Regions from separate parts of the Brachybacterium sp. AOP24-D1-21 genome, predicted to be linked through region 3. Evidence: predicted binding sites of a transcription regulator. Region 3 holds the regulator's gene; each other region holds the start of a gene.

The links. The regulator LexA, encoded in region 3, represses DNA repair genes until DNA is damaged. The targets are predictions, from matches to a motif close to TCGAACANNTGTTCGA.
Region 1: ACT3UF_RS09450 (DUF222 domain-containing protein) is a predicted target of LexA. The motif match lies at 2,111-2,126, and genes of this name have one in related genera.
Region 2: ACT3UF_RS17525 (HNH endonuclease signature motif containing protein) is a predicted target of LexA. The motif match lies at 2,467-2,482, and genes of this name have one in related genera.

The regions. Positions count from the first base shown of each region.
Region 1 is NZ_JBQSXX010000001.1:2,112,477-2,117,149, forward strand. It holds gene ACT3UF_RS09440 (acyl-CoA dehydrogenase family protein) at 1-1,011, opposite strand, end outside; gene ACT3UF_RS09445 (TetR/AcrR family transcriptional regulator) at 1,055-1,723, opposite strand; gene ACT3UF_RS09450 (DUF222 domain-containing protein) at 2,134-4,104, shown strand; gene ACT3UF_RS09455 (response regulator transcription factor) at 4,148-4,673, opposite strand, start outside.
Region 2 is NZ_JBQSXX010000002.1:625,668-630,340, reverse strand. It holds gene ACT3UF_RS17535 (VOC family protein) at 1-128, shown strand, start outside; gene ACT3UF_RS17530 (GNAT family N-acetyltransferase) at 151-732, opposite strand; gene ACT3UF_RS17525 (HNH endonuclease signature motif containing protein) at 754-2,337, opposite strand; gene rsmD (16S rRNA (guanine(966)-N(2))-methyltransferase RsmD) at 2,783-3,361, opposite strand; gene ACT3UF_RS17515 (ATP-dependent DNA helicase RecG) at 3,363-4,673, opposite strand, start outside.
Region 3 is NZ_JBQSXX010000001.1:3,017,074-3,021,746, forward strand. It holds gene hflX (GTPase HflX) at 1-516, shown strand, start outside; gene ACT3UF_RS13575 (ATP-dependent DNA helicase) at 586-2,607, shown strand; gene lexA (transcriptional repressor LexA) at 2,651-3,346, opposite strand; gene ACT3UF_RS13585 (peptidoglycan-binding protein LysM) at 3,517-3,912, shown strand; gene nrdR (transcriptional regulator NrdR) at 3,941-4,420, shown strand; gene ACT3UF_RS13595 (HelD family protein) at 4,635-4,673, opposite strand, start outside.

The DNA.
Region 1 (4,673 bases), 900 kb from region 3:
GTACTGGCCATGGCTGAGCAGGCACTGGTGGATGACGTCGTAGGCCGTCTTCGGCGCCCACCACTTGCACATCGCGGCCTCTTTCGTGTGCGGCAGTCCGGAGTCCTTCAGCCAGAGGGTCTTCTGACAGAGCAGCCGGGCGGCCTCCAGCAGGGTCTCCGCCTCGGCCAGCGGGAACGCCACCCCCTGGAAGGAGCTCAGCGGACGGTCGAAGGCCATGCGCCCGCTGGTGTACTCCCAGGTCTCCTCGAGGGTGACCTGGGCGGCGCCGATCACCTGCAGGCCGATCAGAGCGCGGGAGAAGTCGAACCCCTGCATGACCTGGGTGAACCCCGTGCCCAGCTCTCCCAGCAGGTTCTCCTCGGGGATCCAGGTGTCGGTGAACTCCACCAGCCCGCGGCCCACGGCTCTGGTCCCCATGTCGGGGGCGACGCGGCGCTCGGTCCCGCCGCGGTCCAGCTCCACCAGGAAGGCGCTGATGCCACGGCCGCGGCGTCCCTCCTCGGTCCGAGCGAAGACCACGGCGGCGCTCGCGTGCATCGCGAAGGACATGGATTTGGTGCCGCTGAGCACCCAGCCGTCGGCCTGGGGCCTGGCGGTCATGGAGGGGTTTCCGGCATCGGATCCGGCGCCCGGTTCCGAGAGTCCGATCGCCACGATGTCCTCGCCGCTGGTGATCCGGGGAACCCACCGTGCTGCGACCTCCCTGCGTGCGGTGCGCGCCAGGATCTGGCCGACGAGGGAGCCGATGACCTGGACGTAGGCGACGGTGAGGTCGCCCCGCGCGATCTGTTCGGTGAGCATTCCGGTGGTGAGCGCGCGCTCGCTGCGGCCGCCGAGCGCCGTCGGGAGCTCCGGGGCGATCAGCCCGCGTGCCCCCATGAGCAGGCGCAGCTCCGGCTCGATGATCTGGTTCTTCTCTCGCTGGGGGTAGTCGGGGGCGATCTGAGCGGCGACCTCGGCGGCCGCGTCGATATAGCCCTGCATCGCGTCGTCGATGACGAAATCCATGAGGCCTCCTGGGGCTTCGGGCTGGAGTGAAAGGAGCGGTGAGCTACGTGAGGTCGCCGAGCAGGTCGGGGTAGTGGCTGCGATGTTCGGGGCGGATCGCGGTGGAGAGGAGGAGGGCGGTCTGGGTGCGGAGGAACTCCTCGAACGTCATCCGCGGTGCGAAGTACCAGTGCTTCAGCGCCCAGGAGTGGGCCACTGTGAGCAGGTCATAGGAGTACAGCTCGGCGTGGACGGGGCGGAGCAGCCCCTGCCCGATGGCGGCGTCCACGGCGCTGCGCAGGGGTTCGACAGTGCGGATCTCCAGCTCCTTGACGACCGCCCGCCCTGCCTCATCCAGGGTGTTCGACTCGCGATAGGTGAGCATCACCGCCTGGCGGTTCTCCCGGATGACGGTGCAGTAGGCGGCGAAGGCGCCGGCGATCTGGCGGACCGGATCGTCTTCGGGTTTCAGTGCCTCCGAGAGGAGCCGCCCCATCTCGTCGAGCACCCCTTCGGTGACGGCCTGCACGAGCTCCTGCTTGTTCGCGAAGTACCGGTAGATCAGGCCGACGGAGACGCCGGCCGCGGCGGCGATCGACTGCATCGAGACCGCCTGCGAGCCGCTCCGCTCCATCAGCGGGACGGCCGCGTGCAGGATCTGCCGTCGGCGCGCATCGGACCTGGCGGCGCGGGCGGCCTCCTCCGGAGCGATCGCTGTGTCAGCGCGGAGCATGACCTCCCCTTCGGTGGGTGAGCGAGCTGGGTGAACATCATTCATCAGAAATGAATGGTGATTCACTGACGAGTCTGGCGCGGTCGGGGCGGCACGTCAAGGGGTGGGGATGGCTGACTCGAGTGCGGGGGTCTGCTGCTGCTCGTGGAGCGCACCGGGAGGGATGTGCACGTTGTTGCGTCTTTTTCAGAGTCGGCGTTGAGGAATTGTGGGCTGCGGGATGTGGTCAGATTCCGATATTTCTGAGTGGTGGGCAGATGTGGGCCTGGCCATGGCTGTTGGTTGTCACCGTTCCTCCACAGCGCCTGGTTGTCCACATTCTTATCCACAGCGTTAGGGGGCCCGCCAGAGTTATCCACAGGGATGGAGGGGTGCTGGTTCTGCGATTCGAACCTCCGTACGATCGAGGCATGGACGCGAAGATGCCGAACGACGATGGGGACAGCCCCGGTGGGGCCGAGCCCCGCCATGGTGCTGCCTCGCCGTCAGCGGACGTCCTGAGCTCCGTCGCCACCCAGTACGCAGATATCGATGCGAGTGGACCCGCGCGGGTACTGCTGGCGCAGGTGCTCGCCGCGACGCTCGTGGCCTTCACCGATACCCGCGCGGTTCGCGATCCGCTGCCAGAGACGGCACCCGGCTCCCCGGAGGAAGCACTGGCCGTCCTCGCGGGGCTCGACCATCTGCGCGCCTCTCTCGCCGCGGTGGATGCCACCTGGCAGGTCGCCGCGGAGCAGCGGATCCGCGCGGCCGATCAGGGCCGCGGGATCCCTGCGTCGAAGCAGGGCAAGGGGGCGAACCAGGAACTCGGCCTGGCACGTCGGGTCTCGCCGGCCGCCTCGGCCTTCTCGCTCGCCTCGGCGCGGCGTCTCACCCAGCACATGCCCGGCATGGTCGACAGCCTGTGGGAGGGCTCCGTCGCCGAGCAGCAAGCCTCCGTGGTGGCAGCCGCTCTCGCGGGGGCGAGCCCCGACACCTGTGCACGGATCGACGAGATGATCCAGGAGAACCCCCATCTCTTGGAGGGGAAGGGCAAGAAGCGCCTCCGCTCAGACATCGACAAGCTGATCCAGAAGCTCGAGCCCGAAACTTCCCGTGCACGTGCGGAGCGCGCTGCCCGGGCCCGGCACGTGACGATGACTCCGCTGGCAGATGGGATGGCGCGCGTGACGGCCGTGCTGCGCGGGATCGACGCCGCTGGCATGATGCGTGCGCTCGCCGCCAAGGCCAGGTCCTTGAAAGCTGCGGGGGATCGGACCCCGACCCCGGCCCTTGAGGCAGATCTGATGGTCGACGTCATCCTCCACCCGCACCCGCACCCGCACCCGCACCTGCACCCGACTGAGTTGCAAGAGCGGAGTTCCTCCGACTCCCAGGAGCGAACTTCCGAAGAGTCTCCGGATCACGGCGACGCCCAGTCTCCGGCACCGACGACCTCGGCACCCCGCCAGCCTCGCCCGACCCCGAATCTCGACATCGGAATCGTCATCACCGATACCGCTCTGCTGGGCCGTGATGGAGATGCCGAATGCGCACAGCTCGAGGGATACGGGACGATCCCTGCCCACATCGTGTCCGACACTCTGTTGGGCAGGCCTCCTGGCCAGGTGCAACCAGCCGCTGAACTCCACCCCGACGACGAGGTCTCCGCGGTGTTCCGCCGTCTCTACACCAGCCCCCGCACAGGCGAGCTGGTCGCGATGGAGTCCCAGGCGAGAGCATTCCCTGCAGGCCTTGCGAGGATGATTCGATGGCGGGACACGACCTGCCGTACGCCCTGGTGCAACGCTGTGATCCGCCAGAGCGACCACGTCATCCCGTATCACCGCGGCGGGCCCACCAGCTTTGCGAACGGCCAAGGCCTGTGTGTGCGCTGCAACCTGCTCAAGGAGCTCGGGCTGTGGGTGCTCACGGCTGTCACGTCAGTGGAAGGTGACGATATCGGGGACGTGGATGGCCGCGTCGCGACGACAGCGATCACGCCGAATCCCGTCACACCGAGCCGTGTCGAACCGAACCCTGCCGAGCCCATCCGTGTCAGGCCGAGTCCCGTCGAACCGAGCCCTGCCGAGCCCATCCGTGTCAGGCCGAGTCCCGTCGAACCGAGCCCTGCCGAGTCGAGCCCGAGGCCGCAGGCAGCACCGCGAACGCGGGGGACGGCGGCATCGCAGCGAGAGAACTCTTGGCCCTCGCAGTCACCGCCGGCCGCCTGGATCTGGACCAGTCCACATGGCGCACAGGGCATCTCTCCGACACCGCCGCTGGTGGCCCCGCATACATCGACGGCTGAGGACAGACCCTCCGATGAGGGCGGCTCGGACCAGCCGAAGGGCCAGGCGGCAGACCCACCTGATGCGCCCGGGCCCGCATCTCCGGCGTGAGCGCGGGACGCTTGCACGTCGTCCGGCCACGTCCCGGTGTCGCCTACTCGCCGACGCTCACCACTCCCAGCTCATAGGCCCGGATGACAGCCTGGACGCGGCTGGGCACATCGAGCTTGAGAAGGATCCGGCCGAAGTGTGCTTTGACCGTGGACTCGCTCAGGTGCAGCGTCTGGGCGATCTCCGAATTGGTGAGACCTCGACCCACCAGGAGGAACACCTCACGCTCGCGCTCGGACAGCAGCGAGAGCTGGTCCTCCACCTCACGGCTCGTCGGCCCGGGAAGATGCGGCACCGCGAGCTCGATCAGCTTTGCCGTCACCCGCGGTGAGATCACCGCATCGCCGGTCTGCACCGTGCGCACTGCGGCCACCAGCTCGTCGGGCCGGGTGTTCTTCAACAGGAACCCGGCTGCGCCTGCCTGCAATGCCCCGAAGGCGAACTCGTCGCGATCGTAGGTGGTCAGCACCAGCACTCGGACGTCCGGCACCGCGACCGAGAGCTGCTTCGTGGCCTCGATGCCGTCCATCCCGGGCATGCGCACATCCATCAGCACCACATCGGGCAGG
Region 2 (4,673 bases), on a different contig from region 3:
CGGCGGCGGCTCGCTGTGTGGAGCTCGGTGCCGAGCGGGTGGAGCCCCAGCCCGGCGAGACCTGGGTGGTGCTGCGCGATCCTGCTGGCCACCCCTTCTGCCTGACCGACGCTGCGGCGTGGGGATGACAGGACGGGAGACCCGTCCCCGTCAGCCGTTTCGCTCGCTCGCCAGCAGCGCGTAGGACATCCCGTCCAGCCAGCGCCCGCTGCGGTGGAGGGACTCCTCACGGAAGATGCCCTCGAGCCGCAGTCCGATCTTCTCCATCACCCGCCGCGAGCCGAGGTTCTCCGCGAAGCACGACGCTTCGACGCGACGCACACCGAGGCCGTCGATCGCGAGGTCGAGCAGGGCCCCGGCGAACTCGGTACCGAACCCGCGGCCGTGGATCGCCGGGTCCAGGACCCAGCCGATCTCAGCCTGCTGCCCAGCGGCCTGGTCCTTCATGTCCGCCTGGGACCACGCGTCCTGCCGCTCGAGCTTGCCGGAGGCGATGATCCTGCCGTCGAGCAGGCCCACCACGCAGCTGCCGAGAGTCTTGTCCCACCACTCCTGATGGTCCTCGAGAGACGTGTTCAGCGTGGTGGTCCATTCCTGCACCTCGGGCAGGCGGAACCATGGCCACACCTTCTCGGCGTCCTCGGAGAGGCCAGGACGCAGGATGAGGCGGCGCGTGTGCAGCGGCCAGTCGAGGTCGGCAAGGCCAGTGAGGGCGGTGGGCGAGCGCGTCATCGGGACAGGGTAGCGGTGCGCTCAGAAGGGTGGCGGACGGTGCTCCGGCAGCGACGCCAGCGGCGGCGGCCCGGGATCGGTGAGCTCGTCGTACTCGGGCCGGGAGTAGTACTCGGTGAGATGGAGCCCCCACCGATAGGCCTCCTCGCGGTCCGCGCTCTCGGCGGGACTCTCGTCGAGGATTCCGAGGCGGGTCACGGCTTCGAACTCGAGATCGCTGCGGTACTGCTCCCATGCACGGTGCAGCTTCTCGGAGAGTTCCCTGGTGACGAGGTCGGTGTTCTTGGCGACGTCGCTGACCGCAGCGCCGCCGATCCTCCAGCGAGTGACGCCGGTGACTTCGTTCCGATCGGGATCGAGAAGTCCGGCGGTCTTCATCCGGTGGTGGGTCCTGCACAGCCGGTGGAGGTTCTCGATCGTGGTGGGGCCGCCTCGGGAAGGTTCCTCGAGGTCGAACTCCTCGATGTGGTCCATCTCGCCGATGGTCATCACAGAGCGGGCGCAGCCGGGCACCGCGCAGACGGGGTCGATCAGGCGGAGGTTCTCGGCCATCGCCGCGGAAGGGCGGTAAGTCTGGGACGCGCTGGGCAGGTAGTCCCCCGAGATCGGGTCGGTGAGCACCCGTTCGACGGCAGGCGCCTTGGCGACCATCTGGCGTGCCATGCGCGGTGGGATCGGGTTCGTGCCGTCGAGCATCGCAGGTGCATTCGAGAGGCCGAGCAGCGTGAGCACGGGCACGACGAGCGAGATCCGGAAGGCTGGCGCGGGGACCTCTACCGTCCCGGTCTCGAGCATCGAACGGACCGCCACCGCATACTGCAGCGCCGCGAGGGACAGGTGCCGGCCCTCGCGCGCGGCGTCCCCATCGAGGTCGAAGGGGATCGGCGCACCGGTCTCGAGAGCGTGTCGTTGGGCGTCCTGGACGGCGCGTGCGGAGGCATCGAGCCGTTGACCGAAGGCGGTGATCTCTGGGATCGGACCGCGGATCATGATGCAGGCAGTGCCGTCGCCGTCGGGTGAGGGCTGGATGAACACGCTGCGCTGCTCCTGCGGAGTCTCCTGCACCGCCGCGCGGCCGAACCATTCGATGAGCGTGCGCAGCTCGCGGTAGAAGCGCTCGACGTCGATCGCCTCGAGCTGCCAGACCGCAACCCGCTCGTCGACCTGACGACGCTGGACGTGCGTCAGCCGCAATACGCTGCGGATCAGCCACTCGAACCAGTCCACGGGCAGCGCGCCCTCCTCCACCCGTGCGAAGCATGCGGGCAGGTCGGTGACCGCGACGTGCGCATCCCGGAGGCGGTCTTCGCCACGGGACAGCTTCATGCGCAGACCTGCAGAGGCCGCCAACGCGTGGAGGGCCTTCTCGTCTCCCTCATCGCTCTCGGACCAGAGGGAAGCGAGGTCACGTATCTCGGCGACATAGAGGGAGGCGTGCTCATGCCGTCGGCGGCGGAAGATCCGCAGCACGGTCTCAGCCTCCGGGGAGCTGGGAAGGACATCGGCGCGCTCCACGAGGGCTTTCGAGGTGAGGAGCTTGCGCGCCCGCACCGGGGCGCGGGGAGGCTCCGCAGCGCGGGAAGGCTCCGCATTGGTCTGCTTCATGGCAATCCCCTCCTCTGCACCCTTGCTCGTGCCCTGTCGTGATCTGCGGCGCCGACGACCGATCCCCACACCGGATGTTCGATCGAATGTTCGACCGAGCGTGCGACCAGGTGCCGACATCTCTCATTTTAAAACACATGCTCGACAAGCGCCAGAGAAACATCCGCTCCTCGCGAATTTGTGGATAACCCACGGCGGTGGAGGAACGGTCGCGATATCCACAAATCGTGCACCAATTGGGGATACTCGCAGGTCACCAGTGCGCGCGCTCGGCATGACAACCGCCTCCGCGCCAGCCGCGCGAATTGCGTCCACGCCATATCTGCAGGCCACAAAGCTACAGCGTGTTAATGCATATTCGCCGCCGCGCTGCAAGCACTTCTTGAAAATGTGGATAGAGCGGCATCACGACGAGCCACCGAACGTCACGCCGAGCCACCGAACGTCAGGCCGGGCCACCGAACTGCAGCGCGGTCTCCCCGTATTCCTTGCTGCCGTCGTCCGCCCAGCCCTCGGGCCAGTCGACGGGACGAGTGCGTGAGGAGCGCTCGATGACGACCAGCGCATCCTCCGCCAGGGCGGGGCGGAGGGTGAGCAGAAGCTGCTCGAGCGCCTCGGTGGTCACGTCATACGGCGGGTCGAGGAAGACCAGGGTGGCGGCGTGGCCGGAGGGCTGCGATGCCGGCTGCGCGGCGAGCTGGGCCGCCACGGCAGCGGCCCTGCCGACTCGGATGTCCGTGCGCTCGGTGAGGCCGAGGTCGGCGGCGGTGCGGCGCAGCTGCTTGGCGGTCGGGCCGTGCAGCTCGACCAGCAGGGCATGCTCTGCGCCCCGGGACAGCGCCTCGAAGGCGAGTCCGCCGGTGCCCGCGTAGAGATCGAGCACGCGGGCGCCGACCAGGGCGTCCCAGCCCTCGAGCCGGTTGAACAGGGCCTCGCGCACCTTGTCGGTGGTCGGGCGGGTTCCCTTGCCAGGAGGGCCGGGGATGGTGCGGCCGCCGAGGGTGCCGGAGACGATGCGCGGCATATCAGCTCCTCTCCACGTCGGGGTCGGCATCCCGCAGCCGGTCCGCGACGGCACCGGCGAGAGCGGGGTGGGTGGTGAGCTCGGGGTCGGCGGCGACCACGGCGAAGGCGTCCTCGCGGGCCTGCTCGATGGCGTGGGCGTCACGGATGACATCGAGGTGCTTGAGGGTGCGCTGCAGGCCGGACTGCTCCTCCCCCACCAGATCGCCGGCGCCTCGGCGACGCAGGTCGAGCTCGGCGAGCTCGAAGCCGTCGGTCGTCTCCGCGATGGCGTGCAGGTGCGTGGAGTGCTGCTGCCCGGGCTCGCCGGAGGTGTCGAAGAAGGCGATTCCGGCGTGCTCCCCGCGACCCACGCGGCCGCGCAGCTGGTGGAGCTGGGAGACGCCGAAGCGTTCGGCGTCCAGGATGATCATCACCGAGGCGTTGGGGACGTCGACCCCCACCTCGATGACGGTGGTGGAGACCAGCACGTCGATCTCGCCGCGCAGCATCTGTCCCATCACCTCCTGCTTCTCCTCCACGGACAGGCGGCCGTGGAGGATGCCGAGGCGGGCCCCGGCGAGCTCGGGACGCTCGGCGAGCCGCTGTGCGGTCTGGGTGACGCCGCGGGCGGGCTCGAGCATCGGCGGCTCCTCCTTGCCGTTCTCGTCGAGGATCAGCGGGGCGGGTGCGTCGGCCTCGTCCTCATCGATGCGGGCGCAGACCACGAAGACCTGACGGCCCGCGGCGATCTCCTCCGCGGCGCGCTGCCACATCCGCCGCTCCCACTTCGGGAGCTTCTCGTGGACCACGAAGCTGGTGACGCCGGCGCGCTGCCCCGGGCTCTCGCTGAGGGTGAGCACGTCGAGGTCGCCGACGGTCGCGAGCGCAGCGGTGCGCGGGATCGGGGTCGCGGTCATCACGATCACATGAGGGCTCTTCCCGGCGGCACCCTTGGCGCGCAGCCGGCGGCGATGGTCGACCCCGAAACGGTGCTGCTCGTCGATCACCACGAGGCCGAGCGAGGCGAACTCGACCTTCTCGGCCAGCAGCGCATGGGTGCCCACGACGATCCCGGCCTGCCCGGAGGTGACGTCGAGCAACGTCTCTCGACGGCCAGCGGTGCGCTGGGAGCCGGTGAGCAGGCGCACGCGGGTCGCGGCGGCATGCCCATCGAGCTGACCGGCGCGGGCGAGGTCCCCCAGCAGGGTGATCAGGGTGCGGTGATGCTGCTCGGCGAGCACCTCGGTGGGGGCGAGCAGCGCGGCCTGGTGGCCAGAGTCCACGGCGCGCAGCATGGCCCGCAGCGCGACGACGGTCTTGCCCGAGCCGAC
Region 3 (4,673 bases):
CGCGAGTTCACCTACGCGGACACGGTCGGCTTCGTGCGGCATCTGCCCACGCAGCTGATCGAGGCCTTCCGCTCCACCCTCGAGGAGGTCGGAGGCTCGGACCTGCTGCTGCATGTGGTCGACGCCTCGCATCCGGACCCCGAGGGGCAGATCACCGCGGTGCGTGCTGTGCTCGGTGAGCTGGAGGGCTTCGACGTCCCCGAGATCGTGGTGCTGAACAAGGCCGATGTCGCGGAGCCGGAGACCATCGCGCGGCTGCGCAGCCAGGTCGGCACGAGCATCGTCGTCTCTGCCCGCACCGGGATGGGCATGGAGGAGCTGCGCGAGCTGATCGCTGAGCGCCTGCCCCGTCCTGCCGTGGAGATCGACCTGGTGGTGCCCTATTCCCGCGGAGATCTCATCTCCCGGGTCCACTCCACCGGCGAGGTTCTCGCCGAGGAGCACCTGATGGAGGGCACCAGGCTCCATGCCCGCGTGGAGGAGGCACTCGCCGCCGAGCTCCGGGGTGTGGCCTGAGCCGCAGCAGAGCGGCCTGTCGGGCAGAGCCTGAGACGGCGCGGGACCGGACGCGGATACCCTGACCGGATGACCGCCGCCACCGACCATCCCGCGTCCCCGGCGGCTGGTGAGATCCCCCTGTCCACCTTGATGGACGCCGCCGTGACAGCGATCGGCGGAGCGCCCCGTCCGGGCCAGCAGGCAATGGCGGAGTCCGTGGATCTGGCGATGTCCGGCGGCCGCCATCTGCTGGTGCAGGCAGGCACCGGCACCGGCAAGTCGCTCGCCTATCTGGTGCCGGCCCTGCGTCACGCACTGGTCAGCGGGCGTCCGGTCGTGATCTCCACCGCGACCATCGCGCTGCAGACCCAGATCGTCCGCAAGGACCTCCCGCGCCTGGTCGAGGCGGTGGCCCCGCATCTGTCGCGCACGCCCACCTATGCGCTGCTCAAGGGGCGGGCCAACTATCTGTGCAAGCACAAGATCGCCGGCGGCTATCCGGTCGACGTGGATCCGGGGGCGTTGTTCGCCGAGGCCTCCACCGATCCTGCCCGCACCGGGAGCGAGCGCCTGGGAGACCAGGTGCGGCGCCTGCGCGAGTGGTCGGAGGAGACGGACAGCGGGGACCGAGACTCGCTCCAGGATGCCGTCTCGGACCGCGCCTGGCGCCAGGTCTCCGTGACCGGCAATCAGTGCATCGGCAGCAGCTGCCCGATGGTGGAGGACTGCTTCGCCGAGCGCAGCCGAGAGCTCGCGCGCGAAGTCGACATCGTGGTCACCAACCATGCCCTGCTCGCGATCGATGCTTTCGACAACCACGGGATCATCCCCGACCACGATGTGGTCGTCTTCGACGAGGCGCACGATCTCTCCGCCCGGGTGACCAGCGCCGTCACCGATGTGCTCACCCCCGGCATGCTCCGAGGCACGGTGCGGGACCTGCGTGGCCTCGGGGTGGCCGGGACGGCGCTGGACGACGCCTCCGAAGAGCTGCGCGAAGCCCTCGAGCTGTCTCCCGACGGGCGCGTGATCGGTGATCTCCCGGCGCGGCTCGGGGACGCCGTCACCCAGCTCCGGGTCGAGGCCCGCACCGCCCACTCGGACGCGAAGGATGCGGGGGACGAATCCTCCGCCGGCGCGCGCAAGACGGTTCGCGCCAACCTCCAGGAGATCATCGACGTCTGCGAACGGCTCGCCGCTCCCGATGAGGATGACGTGGTCTCGATCTCGCATTCCCAGGCCACCGGGCGCTCGAGCATCCAGGTGGCTCCGCTGAGCGTCGCGGGTGCGATGCGCGGTGCGATCCTCGAGGACCGCACTGCCGTGCTCACCTCCGCCACCCTGGCCCTCGGGGGCCGCTTCGAACCCGCGGCCGGGGAGGTCGGGCTGGCTCGCGCCGCGCGGATGGACCCGGCGGAGCTGCCGCCGCGGGAGGACGCCAACGCCTGGGCCGCACTCGATGTGGGCAGCCCGTTCGAATATCGCCGGCAGGGGATCCTCTACACCGCTCGTCATCTTCCGCAGCCGGGGCGTGAGGGGCCCTCCACGGCAATGCTCGACCACCTCACGGAGCTGGTCGAGGCTTCTCAGGGCGGTGCGCTGTGCCTGTTCTCCTCGCGGCGGGGAGCTGAGCTCGCCGCCGAGCATGTGCGAGCTCGGCTCGACCTGACGATCGCGGTGCAGGGAGAGGACTCGATGGCGAACCTGGTGCGCACCTTCCGTGACGAGGAGGATGCGAGCCTGTTCGGAACCCTCACCCTGTGGCAGGGCGTGGATGTGTCCGGACGTTCGCTGCGCCTGGTCACCATCGACCGGATCCCCTTCCCCCGGCCTGATGATCCGCTCACCGCAGCCCGCCAGGAGCGGATCGGACAGCGGGGCGGGAACGGCTTCATGTCGATCTCGGCCCAGCATGCGGCCCTGCTGCTGGCACAGGGGGCCGGGCGGCTCATCCGCTCCACGGCGGACCGCGGGATGGTCGCGGTGCTGGATCCGCGTCTCTCGACCGCTCGCTACGGCGGCTATCTGCGGGAGTCGATGCCCCCGCTGTGGCCGACCACGGACCCGGAGGTCGCGCTCAGCGCGCTGCGTCGCCTCTCCGAGAGCTGACGCAGGGCGTCGCTGCAGCCCCGGCACCGGATCGAGCGGGGGCTCAGATCGCGCGCAGCACCGCCACGATCTTCCCGAGAATCTCGGCATGGTCGCCCAGGATCGGTGCGAAGGCCGGGTTGTGCGGCATCAGCCAGACGTGATCGTCGCGCTGCACGAACGTCTTGACGGTGGCCTCGCCATCGATCATCGCCGCGACGATCTCGCCCTTCTCCGCGGTGTTCTGCGAGCGGACGACCACCCAGTCGCCGTCACAGATGGCGGCGTCGATCATCGAATCCCCGACCACCTGGAGCAGGAAGAGGTCGCCGTCGCCCACCAGACGCTGGGGAAGGGTGAAGACATCCTCGATCTGCTCCTCGGCGGTGATCGGTACACCGGCGGCGATCCTCCCCAGCAGTGGCACCGTCACGGAGTTCGGGCTGAGCTCGGTCACCGGCAGGGGCGCGGGGGCGTCATCCGCCTCTGGCATCACGACCTCCATCGCCCGCGGGCGCTTGGGATCGCGGCGCAGGAAGCCCTTGCGTTCGAGCGACTGCAGCTGATGGGCCACCGACGAGGAGGAGGTCAGCCCCACGGCATCGCCGATCTCGCGCATGGTGGGCGGATAGCCGTGTGAGGCGACCGCCGCGTTGATCGTCTCCAGGATCAGCCTCTGCCGCCGGCTGAGCCCCTCGGTGCGCTCATCGGCGGGAGCCTCGCCGCGGGACCGGATCGGCTTGGGGGTGCTCGGCGTCATCGTGAGGCCTCCTGGCGTCGTCTGTCGGACCCTCGCGGTTCCGTATGTGGTGTGACCCAGCGTAGGGCGGCGTGAGGCAGAAGCCAAACATGTGTTCGATGTTTCCCTTGCGTGTCGCCGGAACGTCGGGCTACAGTCGCACATACATTCGATCGAACAGGAGTTCGGATATGAATACTGGAACCGCCACGGTCCTCTCTCTTCCGGCGCAGCGCGAGCAGCGCGTCGAGGGTGCAGATCGAGCACGCGTTCGACTCGTCCCCACCCGTCGGGGACGCTTCCTCCTCGCTGGCCTCGCCTTCCTGCTGGGACTGCTCGTGGCTGCCGCCGTGCTGCTGACGGTGGATCTTCCTGCGGCGCTGGCAGGGACCGACTCCCAGCAGCCCGTCACCATCACGGTCGAGGCGGGAGACACCCTCTGGGGCTATGCCGAGGAGTTCGCTCCGGAGGCCATGAGCGAGCAGGAGTTCGTCGCTGAGGTGCGTACCCTCAACCACCTGCCCACCGGCCGTGTGACCGCGGGCCAGCAGATCGAGCTGCCCGTCTCAGGGGATGCGATCCGCTGAGCGGATCCGATGCCGGTACCCTGAGTGGATGCACTGTCCGTTCTGTCGCCACTCCGATTCGCGTGTCGTCGACTCGCGCACGTCCGATGACGGTGCGACGATCCGTCGGCGCCGCCAGTGCCCCAACTGCTCGCGGCGCTTCTCCACCTCGGAGACCGCGTCGCTGTCGGTTCTCAAGCGCTCCGGGGTCAGCGAACCGTTCAGCCGGGCGAAGGTGATCTCCGGAGTACGGAAGGCATGCCAGGGGCGTCCGGTCAGCGACGACCAGCTGGCCATGCTCGCCCAGCGGGTCGAGGAGAACATTCGCTCGAGCGGGCTCGCGGAGATCGATGCCCATCAGGTCGGCCTGTCGATCCTGCAGCCCCTCCAGGAACTGGATGTCGTGGCCTATCTGCGCTTCGCGAGCGTGTACCAGGCGTTCGACTCGCTCGAGGATTTCGAGGCCGCCATCGCACGTCTGCGTGCCGAGGGCCTGCATGGGGCGGGTGTCGAGGAGACCTCCGTCTGAGCCGAGCTGAGCGGGATCGCAGGGATGCATCCGCCGCCGGATCGTGCGGGTTTCGTAGATTTTGTGGATCTGGCGCTTGAGCACCTGTTCCTGTGCTTAAGATATCCCTCGTGCGCTCTTGCAGCGCACACCTGATCGGCGGTCGTGGAGGGGAAGCCACGGCCGCCGATCCTCGTCTGCTGGACGGTCAGCGGGTGAGCGGACGGGGTGGTCCTCAGCCGGCCATGCCGGCAGGAAGTGCGCGCGCATGGAC